2 regions of the Paenibacillus sp. 01T442 genome follow, and region 2 is predicted to be linked to the other one. Evidence: riboswitches for the same ligand, from Rfam matches in the RefSeq annotation. Region 2 holds a riboswitch; the other holds the start of a gene.
What was found. Region 2 has a riboswitch for cyclic di-GMP ahead of AC1DLM_RS02250 (methyl-accepting chemotaxis protein). Riboswitches for the same ligand answer to the same signal wherever they lie in the genome.

Region 1 (7,653 bases), on a different contig from region 2:
TTGATGCGCGGCCCTTTGCCGGCCGGCCCATAATGTGGCACTTGAGGCTCTTCATGCATCTCGGAGCCGATTCCGTGACCGATGAAGTCTCTAACAACAGAGAAGCCTTGCGATTCCGCGTAGACTTGAATAGCGTTGGCGACATCGCCGATCCGATTGCCGACGACAGCTTTTTCAATGCCTTTATATAAGGACTCTTTGGTAACTTTCAGAAGCTTCTCAGCAACAGGCGAGATGTTGCCAACCGCGTATGACCACGCGGAGTCTGCTAACCACCCATCGACCCGAACGACCATGTCAATCGTAACAATGTCACCATCATTGAGCGGCTCTTTCTTTGGGAAGCCATGACAGATGACGTCATTTACTGAAGCACAGGTTGCGTAAGGATAGCCGTGATACCCTTTTTGCTCAGGCGTAGCGCCATTTTTGGCCAGAAAGCCTTCGACAAATTGATCGATTTCCCACGATGTAATGCCCGGGCGAATCATTTTCGCGATTTCCTTATGGCAATCGGCAAGGATTCGGCCTGCTTTCCCCATGGCTTCAATCTGTTCTTTTGTTTTAATAGTAATCATCAAGTTTCTCTCCTTCTCAGCTAGCTTCCCTAATTGTTCATTATGTCCATTTTGCTGACCAAAGCTTCATCTCTCTAATAATTTGATGCAGATCCTGCCCTTTTGGTGTCAAGGTATACTCAACGGTAACAGGAACTGTAGGGAACGCCATGCGTTCGAGAACCCCATGTTCTTCAAGATGGCGCAAAATATCCGTAAGGGATTTGGGACTGATGCCCGTAATTTGGCGCTGCAGCTCTCCGAAACGTTTCGTTCCACAGAATAATTCACGAAGTACAAGAAATGCCCATTTCCCGCCAATAACCTCCAAGGTTCGCTCGACGGAACACTCGATTTCTTTAGGGATTTTGGGAACATAGTTGCTAAGTGGAGCGACTTTTTCATTTTCAAGAGTGGACATGAGATCGCTTCCTTTCATCAAAATTGTGTAGGGTACTTACTTTTAGGTTAGTAAGTTAACATTTTGTAATAAGGGATTAATACTCATACTACTATGTATTTTAAAGTTCCTTATGGAATTTGGCAATAGAAGGGCAGAATAGGACAAGGTTGATTTCATGCTCTAGATTCTTTACAATAGAGTTAAAATTAAAATTTATTGTTTCAGGAGATGTGTACATATGAAGGTCAAAATTTCTCGTAACGCAGCAAAAGTACTTCAATTGGAGCTTAATAAAGAAGAAAACCAAGGTTTGTTGGTTCGCGTACAAGTGACGCATAAGCATGGTGATCATGCTCACTATGGTTTGGGTCTTGATGATAAAACAGAAAATGATGTTGTAGTAAACACGGACAAAGGAATTGATGTTTTGTTAGATCAATCCGAGCCACTTCTAGATGGTATCCGTATCGACTACTTCTACACACCAGAGGAAGGCTTCATGATTACTAACCCAAGCAAGGGGAACCACGGAGACCACTAATGCGGAATGATATTCGCATTTGTGATAAATGCAAACACATGAAGGTGAAATCGGCACTTGCCAAAATAAGTGCCATTGCACCGGACACAGAAGTCAAAGTTGCGTGCAAATCGTATTGCGGTCCATGTTCGAGATTCGCATTCATCTTTATTAATGGCCGCTATATTACGGGCGCAACGGAAGACGAAGCCATCGACAAAGCAAAAAAATACGTGAAATGAGTAAAAAGCATCCGTCCAATAGGACAGGATGCTTTTTTGCTTATATAAGCTGGAATTAGGCGTAAACGGCTGATTTTTCTAACAACTTACGAATTTCACGATCGATCTTGTGCGGTTTCGTAGTAGGAGAGAAGCGCTTGATTACATTGCCGTTTCCATCGACTAGGAATTTGGTGAAATTCCACTTGATACCGGACCCGAATAGGCCAGATGCCTTGCTCTTCAAATAACGATACAATGGATGGGCATCGGAGCCATTCACATCGATCTTGGCGAATAGCGGAAAATTAACACCGAAATTAAGTTGGCACGCCTGTTCAACTTGCTTGTTATCGCCAGGCTCCTGATCTCTGAATTGATTGCAGGGAAAACCTAGGACACTAAAGCCTTGATCTTTATAGGTGTCGTGTAACTTTTGAAGTCCTTCGAATTGAGGAGCTAACCCGCATTTGGTTGCTGTATTTACAATGAGTAGGACCTGATTCTTGTAATCGCTAAGCGATTTGTCTTCACCGCGAATCGTTTTCATTTTAAATTGATGTACACTCATAGTGACACAACCTTCCGAAACTAATATTTCTCACAATTTAATTGTACACAATTTTAATTCAGAAGGAAAGTTATTTTTTCGCCAAATCTTCTAATGCACCTGCGATCGAAGGAAAGCGCCACTCAAAACCATGCTCTTGAAGTACACGAGGAATGACCTTCTGACCTTCCAGAAGCAGAACAGAAAGTTCGCCAAAAATTAATTTCATCATAAATGCCGGAACAGGAAAGAGATTGGGTCTTCGCATGGCAGTCGCAATCGCGCGTCCCAATTGCTTATTCGTTACTGGATTTGGGGCCGTTGCGTTAACGGGACCAGCAATCGATTCATTTTGAACGCAAAAATCAATAAGTCTCACCATATCATCGATATGAATCCACGAATGCCACTGCCTGCCGCTGCCAACTGTGCCGCCTACTCCAAGCTTATAAGGAAGTGCCATCTTGGGGAACGCACCTTCTTTATTATCCAACACCAGTCCAACCCGCACCTTCACGATACGTGTTCCTTGGATTAAATCAGCCGCAGCTTCCCATTGCTTGACTACGCTGGCTAGGAAGTCCGTCTCTCGATAAGGACTCGTCTCATCAAAGGTATCTGAATCCGAAATACCGTAATACGACATGCCGGAAGCATTCACAACGACCTTTGGCTTTGGATCCATTTTCGCGACAAGCTTGGCTACATGCTCAGCCGCCTGCAATCGGGATTGTAAAATTCGCGTCTTAGCCGCTTTCGTCCACCGTTGACTGATGGATTCACCAGCCAAATTTACGATTGCATCAAGACCTGCAAGAGATTCCGTATTTTGCTCTAACTGATCCCATGTTATCGTTCTGACACTTGGTATCTGCTTGGAAGATGAGCGTGATATATTAATAAGTTCGTGACCTTGTCCCAACCAGTAAGTGATTAAACGTTTTCCAATAAACCCACTGCCGCCTGTGATCGCTATTTTCATATGCAAGCACCTCCATATCATTATTATAGATACTCCATCCAATAAATACCATCAAGGAGAAAGCGATCGAGAAAGGTAAACATTCCAGTCTAAAATGACGACACAATTCGCTATTTTCGTGTATAATTGGATTTTGGTTATTAATTAACCATAGGGTAATTCGTGTGTCAGCGAGAGGAGTCATCGTCTATGAATCGAATGCGTCAATTTCTTCAAGCCTATCATCCTATCGTACATACGCTTATCTTAGGTACGGTCATGGCTCGGGCTGCTTCTTCCATGAGTTTACCGTTCCTAGCAATCTATTTGGCGAAGCACTCCGATATGAGCCCTGGGCTCATTGGTATTGTAATTGGAATGGGGGCATTAGCTGGAACGTTTGGCGGTTTTATCGGTGGTACGTTGTCAGACCGATTCGGACGTCGAGTCATTATGCTCGCGGCACTCTTTGGCTGGGGAGTCGTATTCCTCGGATTCAGTGTTGTAAAATTACCGGTCTTATTTATGCTGCTCAATATGCTCAATGGACTGTGCCGCTCATTCTATGAGCCTGTGTCACAAGCGCTAATGGCAGATTTAACGGAGCCGTCCAAAAGGATGCAAGTATTTTCACTCCGCTATATGGCGATTAACGTTGGTGTAGCTGTTGGACCTTTGCTGGGAGCTTTCTTTGCAACTATGAACGGAGCCTTGCCATTCCTGCTGACCGGGATTATTTATGTAATCTATGGTGTGACACTTTACGCCCTTCTAATTAAATTCGGGATTAAGAAAATCGAAGGTGAGAAGAAAGCCATCGTTACTTTCCGTTCTGCGATAGGTGTTATTCGTAAGGATATGACCTTCCGTTTGTATATAATCGGGGGGATTATCGGAGCCATTGGTTATTCACAGGTGATGGTGACGTTGTCGCAGTACTTACAAAGGGATTTTGCTAATGGGGTCAAAATGTTCGCCATTCTCATGAGCGCCAATGCCATTGTTGTTATTGCGATGCAGATTCCGCTGGGGAAATGGGCAGAAAAGTATTCACCTCTAACGGCTATTGTTGTTGGCAACTTGATGTTCGCATTAGGTGATATCGGATTTGCGTTTTCACACTCTTTGACATGGCTGATTATTTCGATGGGAATTTTCACGTTTGGTGAAATTTTGAACTATCCTGCCGCGAACATGTTGATAGATAAGCTAGCTCCTGAACATATGCGAGGAACGTACTACGGTGCTCAAACATTAACGAACATAGGTCACTTTATGGGGCCATGGATTGGCGGCTTTCTATTGGTTTCCTTTGGCGGCAGCACGCTCTTTCTTGTGATCGCTATTTTGTCGATGATTGGCTCGATTTTCTATTGGAGAGGCACGAAACGTCAAAAAACAGTGAAAATAACGTCGAAAATGCAAATATTATGATGAATTTCGTAAAAATAGTTCCTTCGAACTATTCGATTTCAAATCGTCATCCCTTATCCTTAAGAGTATAGCAAGTATTATTTTGAAATCTTCATCTAAAATGATTGTGCATGTCATCTCGACAAAGGCAAAGCTGGCGAAAGCCAGTGACGCAAAGCTACAGGGGCCTTACTTCTCCTGCAAAGGACAAGCAGCCAGCCAGCCGCCGAACGATTGGGAATTCACTTCAGAACCCCTCTAGTCGGTTCACTACGGTGGGTTTTTTTCTCTGTCATAGCGAAGCAAATGAATCAAATGGAATGACACGTACAAAGGAGGCCCTAGCGGCATGAAATCGGAAGTTAAATTCCAGGATGAACAGAAAGCAACATCGTTATGCGGTAACCATGTTGCACGTTTGGTGCCATCCACGGATGGACCTAAGCTTATGATTAACCGAGAAGAGTATGCATTAAACGAAGCGTGTTGGGATGTTGAGATGTTTCACGGGAGAAACAATAGCATTCTGATTTTTTACTGGAAAGGCGAAGTAAAGCTCTCTGTGAAAATGCCTCCGATGGCTCAAATCGAAGGGTTTGTCACAAGACTTTTGCAATGTCTATCATCCAAATTGAGAGTGGTTCAGCCTATCTAGGTGAATCGCTCTTTTTTTTTTGAAATCGCTCATTGTCACCTAACGACACTAGCTGATATAATATGACCATCACATTTCATAGTTCTTAAGAACTACATTAAAGGAGATGCATGGCATGAGATTGATCACACGTTCCGATTTCGATGGTTTAGTATGCGCGATGCTCTTCAAACAATTAAATATGGTGGATGAAATGAAGTTTGTCCATCCCAAAGATATGCAGGACGGCTTAATTGAGGTTACGGAGAATGATATTTTGGCAAATGTACCCTACGTTCCAGGATGTGGTTTATGGTTCGATCATCATTCCAGTGAACTCACACGGATGGGGGAATCCGTAACGTACAAAGGTGAAACGCGACTTGCTCCAAGTGCTGCACGAGTTGTCTATGATTACTATGGTGGGAAAGAAACCTTCGGCGATATCGACGATATTATGCAAGGTGTAGATAAAGCGGACTCCGCGCAGTTTAGCAAAGAAGATATTTTGAATCCGAGCGGTTGGGATTTGCTTTCGTTTATCATGGATGCTCGAACGGGATTAGGTCGTTATCGGGATTATCGCATCAGTAATTATCAGTTGATGGAGGATCTAGTGGAGCATTGTGCAACGAAATCCGTTGGTGAGATCATGGAGTTACCCGATGTGAAAGAGCGTGTAGCTCGTTATTTTGAACTAGATGCGCTATACCGGGACATGCTGCAAACCTATACACGGGTTGAGGGAAATGTCGTCATTACGGATCTTCGCGATGTGGAGACGATTTATCCGGGGAATCGTTTCATGGTCTATGCCCTATATCCGGAGCAAAACACCTCGATTTGGATTGTTGATGGTCGAAACAAACAAAACTGCGTATTCGCTTGCGGGCACAGCATTGTCAATCGCACCGCACAAACAAACATTGGGGATTTGATGCTTCAACATGGCGGCGGTGGGCATCATGCTGCAGGGACTTGCCAAGTGGATTATGGGCAAGCTGACGAGGTTCTGAACAAAATCGTTGAAACGATGCAAGCAGCAGGTTAAAATAAGTGGACAAGCCGCAGCGGGGGAGCAGCCCAGCGTGCGGTTTTTCTTTGTAAGGAGGTTGTCATCCATGGACTTAAAACAGATGCACCACGTTGCGATTATTTGTTCGGATTACGAGCAATCGAAGCATTTCTATGTTGATTTACTCGGACTTACCGTCATTCACGAAACATATCGCGCTGAAAGAGACTCGTACAAATTGGATTTGCGCATTGGGGCTACCGCACAGGAAATTGAATTATTTTCTTTCCCGAATCCACCCCTGCGCGTGAATCAACCTGAAGCGAGGGGGCTACGTCATCTGGCCTTCGTTGTAGCTAATATGGAGCAAAGTGTGCAAGAGCTAGAAAGCAAAGGAATTCCGGTTGAGCCAGTGCGGGTTGACCCGATTACTGGGAATCTGTACACGTTTTTCGCGGATCCGGATGGATTGCCGTTGGAATTGGTGGAGATTGTTGGATAGGTGAAATTTTGAGCGGGCCGAAGTAGATCGGACAGCTGACTAAAAAATCGTAGATCGATTAGTCAGATTAATGGTTAACGGCCGCCAGTGTCGTTATTGTCCTATAATTCATTTCTTTTTGCGCGTAACGGACCCTAGAGCTCTTATTGGCCCATTTCGCGTGCATATTTCCTCCAAAAACGGTTAATAGCCGCGATAGTGTCCGTTAGAATTCTGAATCGGCGATGTTTCATCGAATAGGGGCTTCCATGTCCGTTACCTTGGCATGGAGAAACGGGATACCTCCGTAAGTGCAATCCAAAAACAGCGGCAGCCAAGACGTAAAGTCTCGCTGCCGCTGTTTCATTTATTTGTATGCTACGTGTCTTACCTGCGCGGAGGTAACGGTCCTAAATACTGGAATAAATTACATTCGATCCGTCCATTAAAAAGCTTACGCTTCTTATCGGCGCGGCGGTTCATATAATGCTCGAGCTGTGTGCTCGGGCTTAGGATGAACAGGCTCCACGACGGCATTGGCCGCGTTAATGCACCGAGCTCGCGCAGCGCCAGCTCAACATCCGGTGCTTCACCAAGACGCTCGCCGTACGGCGGGTTGGTGATCAGGCAGCCATAGTCGCCGCGCGGGCGCGCTTTGGCGATGGGCTCAACCTTCAGCTGGAACTGCTTCGTCAGTCCAGCTGCCTTGGCGGCCGCCTCTGCCACTTCGATGGCAGCAGGGTCAATGTCGCTGCCGACAATGTGCAGCGGCACGTTGTCTTTCACCGCGTCGAACGCTTCGTCGCGGGCTTTGTCCCACAGCTTGCGGGGAATGTTTCCCCAAGCTTCACTAGGGAAGCTGCGCCGCAGGCCTGGCGCGATGTTCCAGCCGATCATC
Region 2 (6,946 bases):
TGTGCCGTTACGGATAGCGTATTTGTAACCGTACTTTCTTTTGAACCATCTGACAGTACGGCTTCCACTTTCATTACATAATTTCCAGCTGCAAGCCCTACAGCATCAGCTCTCCATTTGGAAGGGTATTGTCGGATTAATTGCGTGTCCATTTGTTTATATTGCGAATCTGCAGCACTTGCAGGTTTAACATATACATTATAGCCTTGAGCATTGCTTACAGGTGACCATTCTACAAAGGCCGTCTCATTCCAGCCTCCACTGCCCGTAATCGAAACACCGATAGCATGTACGGCTTTACTCGCCACTCCACTTGCGATAATAGATAGCGCCAAAGCAAACAATAAAACATAACTCGTTACCTTTGAAACACTTTTTTTCAATGTAATTCCTCCCACGTAATATTGTTATAACGTATCAGAAACCGCTTACAAGTTTACGCATCCCCCCTTGCCTCATCCAAGCTCAGACTCAGCTTATCAGTTTGGAAAGAGGTTCCGAAACAATCATTTGCTCATATTTTCCATTTTTCTGAGCTAATGATTATTGGAGAGAAATATGATACTTCCTACAATTCTTCAAAATACTGGGATCCGTGCCCCCTACATTTTAGATAACACAATAGAAACAATGATTCCTGCGACAGGAATCCAAAATAGATAGGATTTTAAAAGTCTAACTAACCGATTGTTTTGCGTATCCAACATTTTTTTGTGATCATGATTCATTTGTAAATCGGTTAAAGCACCTGTGGCATTGGAAACATTGTTATAACTAGACATGCCTCCACTTCCCACAAAAAATATGAGGACGCTTATTACCAAAAAAATTAAAGAACCCATAAACAGATAATCAGAAGTCTGTTGCATTGTCACCACACTCCTATTGGTCAATACGGTATTCCAATCATTCACAACATACCATATTTTTCCTTAAATGACAAAGAAGACCCCAACAATAGGCTGAGGGTCTCTGTGCAATAGCAATAAGATCCAAAAGATCGACTTGCCACCGCATCCTTCCGGAGCGACGTTCACAATATCCTTGTTATCTACCGTCATCCTTCAGCGGCTTTCATTTTCGATCTTTATGATAATCTTCCCAAAGTGGAGCGATGTATTGTTCTAATGTTTTCACCACGTCATCTCTACGGCTCTCCTCGACATTGATAGTGTCATTTGCAATCTCATTTCTAATTCGTATGAGCACAAATAATGGAGGCAATGCTGCTTCACGAAGAGCTTTAATCATGATTTCTTCTTGTTGCGTAATCGTCATAACGTATCCTACTTCCTTTCAGGCAGATTTCTACTCGAGATAATCTCAGTATAAACGTTAACATTAGTGTCAGAGTCAAGAGGAGACAGGTATGTTAAAGCAGCAGTTGTGTTACACTGTTGGAAAATAGAGATAGAGGTGATTCATATGCGAAAAATCGCTGTCATTACCGGTGGAGGTCAGGGCATCGGACGAGCCATTGCACTTTCTTTTGCACAAAAAGGGTATGGCATATCCATAGCGGATATTCATCAAGATCGAGGATTAGAGACAATAGAGCTTCTGCGCCATTTTACGGATGATGCCCTCTTCATGAAGGTCGACGTTTCCAAGATTGAGGAGGTTGAGCAATGGATGGAACGTACGTCTTCCGTTTTGGGAAGCATCGATGTGTTGGTGAATAATGCAGGGATCATGCACAATACCGATGTATTGGAGCTTAGCGCTGAGCAGTTTCAGCGGGTCATTTCCGTAAATCTGGGAGGTACTTTTCACTGCTCACAGGCTGCAGCCCGCATCATGAAATCACAAGAAAGTGGCGGCGCCATCATTAATCTCTCGTCGACTAGAGCTGTTATGTCTGAGCCTAATACCGAGGCATATTCAGCCTCCAAGGGAGGCATCTCTGCACTGACCCATGCGATGGCCATCAGTTTAGGCGGCTACGGTATTCGTGTCAACGCGATATCTCCAGGGTGGATTGAAGTAAGGGATGAGGGCACCTTTTCCCACACGGAAGTGGATAAAAGCCAGCATCCAGTAGGCCGAGTAGGCAGGCCAGAAGATGTTGCAGAGGCTTGTCTTTATTTGGCTAGCGAGAAGGCTGGATTCATTACGGGCCAGAACTTGACGATAGATGGCGGTATGACCGTTAAAATGATGTACATAGAGGAATAACTGCCTAAATGCCTAACTGTCTATCTGCTTTCTAAATCGCTCCATGACAGGGAATGGATAACAAATTGGATATAGGTAATCCTAATCCCTAATAAAGGAAGGGGGGAGCAATTTGAAGGATGAGACAACATTCCCTCAAGAGCAAGAAGACTCACGCACGGCAGAATCCGAGTTTAATCACGATTACGATTTGATGCGTGCCTATGCCGATCAAATGAATGGCGAAGTCGAAGCTAGAGAAGATAGACTTGACTAACATTCTCCAGCTTGCTTCTCCAGGTACGCGCGAATGGAAGGATCCATACACAGTCCGATGGAACTGCCGTATGCGGTTCGAGCTTCTTCGAACCTCTTCATCCGCTTGAGCAAATGGGCGCTCAGTGCCCAATAAGGTTGATAGCTCTTGACTGCTTCGGTCGGCATTTTTTCCAGCAGTGCCATCCCCACTTCGGCCCCACGCGCCTCAGCAACGGCTGCCGCTCGGCCGACGATTGCGCCGATCGTTGGAGCGATACCCACGAGCCCCTCGTACAGCAACGCGATTGCTTCCCATTCCGTTCGGCCCGTCCAGGCACGCTGGGCATGCACGGATTGAATCGCCGCTTCAAGCTGGAACCGCCCGATGCGGTTCCCTTGCGCGGCAACACGAAGGCAATGCTCCGCTTCCTCAATCATCGTGATTGACCAACGGGAATAATCCTGTTCGGTTATCGGAACATAGTCACCTGCCTCATTGCGCCGCACATGGCGGCGTGCTTCGCAGTGCAGCATAAGCGCCATCAACCCCAACGCTTCCGGTTCCCCTGGCATAAACTGTAAGACCAATCTTCCCATGAAAATTGCTTCTTCGGCCAGTCCTTTCCGACGTGGATCTACGCCGACCACATCATCCCAGCCACTTCCATAAGCTGCATAGACAGCTTCAAGCACAGATTTAAGACGCTCTGGCCATTCGTCCTTTCCGGGCATGTCGAAAATAATAGCGTCGCTCTTCAGTTTCGCTTTCGCACGAGTAAGCCGCTGCCCCATCGTCGCAGGCTTAACAACGAAAGCAGAAGCAATGCGGGCTGCGTCAAGGCCAAGGACGGACTGGAGCATGAGCGGTGTGCGCACGGCTGGATCAATTTCGGGATGGGCGCAAATAAACAGCATCTTGAGCCGTTCATCAGGAAAAGACGCTTCGAGTTCGGGCCATTGCTGCGTAGTATTCGCCATCGCGATCAAAGTCTGCTCCGCACCGGCATGCACACGGGCATGCCGGGTACCGTCGATCAGTCGGCGCTGCGCAGCCGTTAGCAACCAGGCCTCCGGCTTATCTGGTACTCCGGTCGCAGGCCATGATTCTAGCGCGGCCAGAAAAGCGTCGGCAAGCGCATCCTCCGCTGCGGCTAGGTCACGCCAGCGCATAGCCAGAAAAGCAACCAGACGGCCGTAGGAATCACGGGCCGTCTGTTCAATCATTTGCTCAGCATGCATAGCGCTCATAGCGTAACCGGGTGCAAGTTAGGGCGGACTTCAACCGAGCTGCCGGGACACCGTGCCGCCCATTCCAATGCGGTATCCATATCCGGCACGTCGATAACCATCAAACCGCCAATATGCTCCTTGGTTTCGGTGATCGGCCCATCCTGAACCAACATTTCACCACCCCTGAAGGTAAGCGTAGTCGCGGTCTCCGGTGCCTGCAGACCTGCACCGTTTACAACAATGCCGGAATCGAGCATTGCTTTAACATAATGGGCCCAGCTTGCGGCATATGCCTCCTTGTGAATCGGATCATTTCGTTTGGCGAAATCCTCTGTCGTTTCATACATAAGCAGTGTGTAGTTCATGGTTATTGCTCCTCTCAACATTCATAATGGGGTTGTTTCATGACTTCACTATAATGACGATCCAGATCGATGAATTTCTACATCATGCAAAAATATTTTTGCACTATCACTAATCGTTCTCCTTATGTAATAAATCTTTCTTCTTCCTACTTATGTAAAAAAATAATACCACATATTAGGATAGTTCCGTAGGTGATTACAGTCTCGTATGTATCCATAATTCGAATCAACAACGGGCTACGAGTGGCGAAGGCCGCTTCTACAGTTGAAACACCTGATGCAATTTTCCTATGTGACAAGTCGTCTTATGATCCTTATGTATCACCTGAAAGTCGCATATGTCACAATTTGTTTACAATACATATATACACATGGTATTTACAGTAATGTATCAATAATTTATAATAGTCATAAATTGTCAGATATTTTAACTGTAAATGGCAAACTTATCGAAAGGTAAGGGCGCAAAGTTATGGGCCTAAAGCTTCGAAGCTATGGCTGCCAAACCGCCAGTTTGTGATAGTAAGCCTATCCCGAACACCTTGGGATAGGCTTTTTTATGCCTCTATCCCTACTGAAATTATCAAAAAATGTCGAAGAATGGGGGGATATTCACAGATTATAGCGTTTTATGTCAATACAAATAGCATCTAAGGAGTGCAGTTAAATTGAAGACCAAGAACTATTTCGGCAAAAATCTTTTATTCTCGATGTTGAATTTGCTAGTCATCGGGGTAGTGCTTATTTCCATCAGCGCTTATTTTCAGAATCAAATTTTAACAGATACTTTGAGAACGCAGACCCATAATATGACATCCGTGTGGGCACAAGGTATATCCTATAAAGACGTCCAGGGTGCACTACGTGATAAAAGCTATGAAGCAAGCGAGCAGCAACGATTAACCAAGCTATTTGATAGTTACACTGCCTTCAATGCCAATGTAGCGCAAGCTTACATATTTGGGGTTGAGTTAGCGGATGGGAATAAAACATCGTTGATTTCGTTCCCGAGTCACGTTGTTAAAGCTTTTAAAGAAGCAGGTTTGAACATCGGAGATATGTATGAGCAACCGAAAGGGATCGTCAACGGTTTGAAAGACATGTTGAAAACCAAAACCGAGACCTTCACTTCTTACTATAAAGATGATTACGGCACTTGGGTCAGCGTTCTTTACCCAATTATTGACGATAGTGGCAATGTTGCAGCTTACTTTGGCGTGGATGTAGACGCAAAAGTGATTCCCGATGCTCAAAAGTCGTTCCTCCTGAGTTCGATCATTTTACTCTTAATCGCCTTGGTGATTTGCAACGGGGCGCAATATTGGGTGGCAAGAAGAACGCTTATGCCGATCAACCAATTAATGCGTGGAATTGAACAAGCCTCTATCGGAAAGTTCAATTTCACATTGGAGGAAAACGGCGGTTTCGGCGAATTAAATCAAAAATTCAATATGATGCTTTCTAATATTCGTGAAATATTATCAAGTATTAAACAAACAGCTTCCAGTGTATCCGACGCTTCCAACGAACTGTTCAGCATCACTGAAGACAATCGTCACAGCATTGAGCTGATCACAACAGAAATCAGAGACATGAATACGCATGTCGACCAGCAAAAAAATTCTACAGAAGAATGCGGACGATCAGTTGAAGAAATTGCAGCTTCTTTGCAAGTCATCGCTCAAAACGCGACCGAAGTTGCCAATGCTTCTCATGCTATGAAAAATCTATCCGAAGAAGGCAATATGGCCGCTCAGACGATATCGGATCAAATGGGTCGCATCAATACGAACTCGATTTCTACCGCAGGCACGATCAAGCTCCTTGAATCGAAATCGGAGGAGATAGGTAATATTCTCAATCTCATTAAAGACCTAACTGCGCAAACCAATCTACTTGCTTTAAACGCAAGTATTGAGGCCGCTCGAGCTGGCGAACATGGCAGAGGTTTTGCAATTGTAGCCGCTGAGGTTCGTAAGCTTGCTGATCAATCGAAAAATTCGACAAGTCAGATTGAAACTCTTGTTGCCGACATTCAATCGGAAACACAAAACACAGTTACGTTCGTGACGCAAGGTACAAATGAAACCCAAAAAGGGATGGAAATTGCCAAAAGCACAGGTGAATCCTTTACTAATATTCTCGACGCATCGCAGGTCGTATCTAATCAGGTTCTAGATATTTCATCCGCTACACAAGAAATGTCTGCTAGTACAGAGCAGGTGACTGCCATGATGGGCGAATTGGGTGGTATTTCCAGAAAAACAGCACAAAGTACAAACAAAATTATGGATTCGGTTCTGACTCAGGAATCTTCCTTACAAAGCATTTCAACTTTCGCTAGCAAGCTCTCCACGGTTGCAGAGGAATTGAGCGATATGGTAGGTAAATTTGAAATAGAGATGAAATAAATGGTTAGGAATTCCGGATTACACAACGTTTGTCGTTGTGTAATCCGTTCCAATAACATAGTTCAAACATAGAGGAGAGAGACTATGCTTAATTTCGTCACAGAAATACCGTCCATTTACAGCCAAATCAACAATACGTACGAAGCCTACCCAGCAACAGAAACGATATCATCCATCTTTCGGCGCGTAGCAACGAGGTATGCAAGTAAATCAGCAATCTCTCACGGTAACAATGAAATTCTTTACGCAGATTTGTTCAAAAAGAGCGCTCAGGTTGCGAACGCATTGACCAATGCCGGCTGCCGCAAAGGTGATTTTGTCGGTATTTATATGGAGCGCAGTCCCGAAACCGTCATTTCCATTCTTGGGATATTGCGAATGGGCGGCATTTATGTCCCCATTGACCCGGAACATCCTATCGAACGCAATCGGTATATTGTACAAAATGCTAGTTGCAAACAACTCATTATGAAGATGAGCCACCTCGAAAGCGCTGCAGAGTTATGTCTTACGTTAGGTGTCGATACC

Region 1: linked by a shared signal. The riboswitch ahead of AC1DLM_RS27640 (hypothetical protein) and the one ahead of AC1DLM_RS02250 (methyl-accepting chemotaxis protein) in region 2 are both predicted to bind cyclic di-GMP.

The regions. Positions count from the first base shown of each region.
Region 1 is NZ_JBFTPF010000058.1:24,640-32,292, reverse strand. It holds gene map (type I methionyl aminopeptidase) at 1-578, opposite strand, end outside; gene AC1DLM_RS27670 (winged helix-turn-helix transcriptional regulator) at 619-978, opposite strand; gene AC1DLM_RS27665 (HesB/IscA family protein) at 1,199-1,501, shown strand; gene AC1DLM_RS27660 (YuzB family protein) at 1,501-1,722, shown strand; gene AC1DLM_RS27655 (glutathione peroxidase) at 1,778-2,272, opposite strand; gene AC1DLM_RS27650 (TIGR01777 family oxidoreductase) at 2,343-3,233, opposite strand; gene AC1DLM_RS27645 (MDR family MFS transporter) at 3,423-4,646, shown strand; cyclic di-GMP riboswitch class I at 4,763-4,856, shown strand; gene AC1DLM_RS27640 (hypothetical protein) at 4,975-5,280, shown strand; gene AC1DLM_RS27635 (exopolyphosphatase) at 5,396-6,310, shown strand; gene gloA2 (SMU1112c/YaeR family gloxylase I-like metalloprotein) at 6,381-6,776, shown strand; gene AC1DLM_RS27625 (THUMP domain-containing class I SAM-dependent RNA methyltransferase) at 7,143-7,653, opposite strand, start outside.
Region 2 is NZ_JBFTPF010000001.1:529,066-536,011, reverse strand. It holds gene AC1DLM_RS02290 (pectate lyase family protein) at 1-383, opposite strand, end outside; gene AC1DLM_RS02285 (hypothetical protein) at 603-869, opposite strand; gene AC1DLM_RS02280 (hypothetical protein) at 1,075-1,278, opposite strand; gene AC1DLM_RS02275 (SDR family NAD(P)-dependent oxidoreductase) at 1,426-2,175, shown strand; gene AC1DLM_RS02270 (hypothetical protein) at 2,288-2,431, shown strand; gene AC1DLM_RS02265 (RNA polymerase sigma factor) at 2,428-3,327, opposite strand; partial or broken gene AC1DLM_RS02260 (sigma factor) at 3,439-3,636, opposite strand; gene AC1DLM_RS02255 (YciI family protein) at 3,657-4,007, opposite strand; cyclic di-GMP riboswitch class I at 4,437-4,521, shown strand; gene AC1DLM_RS02250 (methyl-accepting chemotaxis protein) at 4,676-6,418, shown strand; gene AC1DLM_RS02245 (amino acid adenylation domain-containing protein) at 6,503-6,946, shown strand, end outside.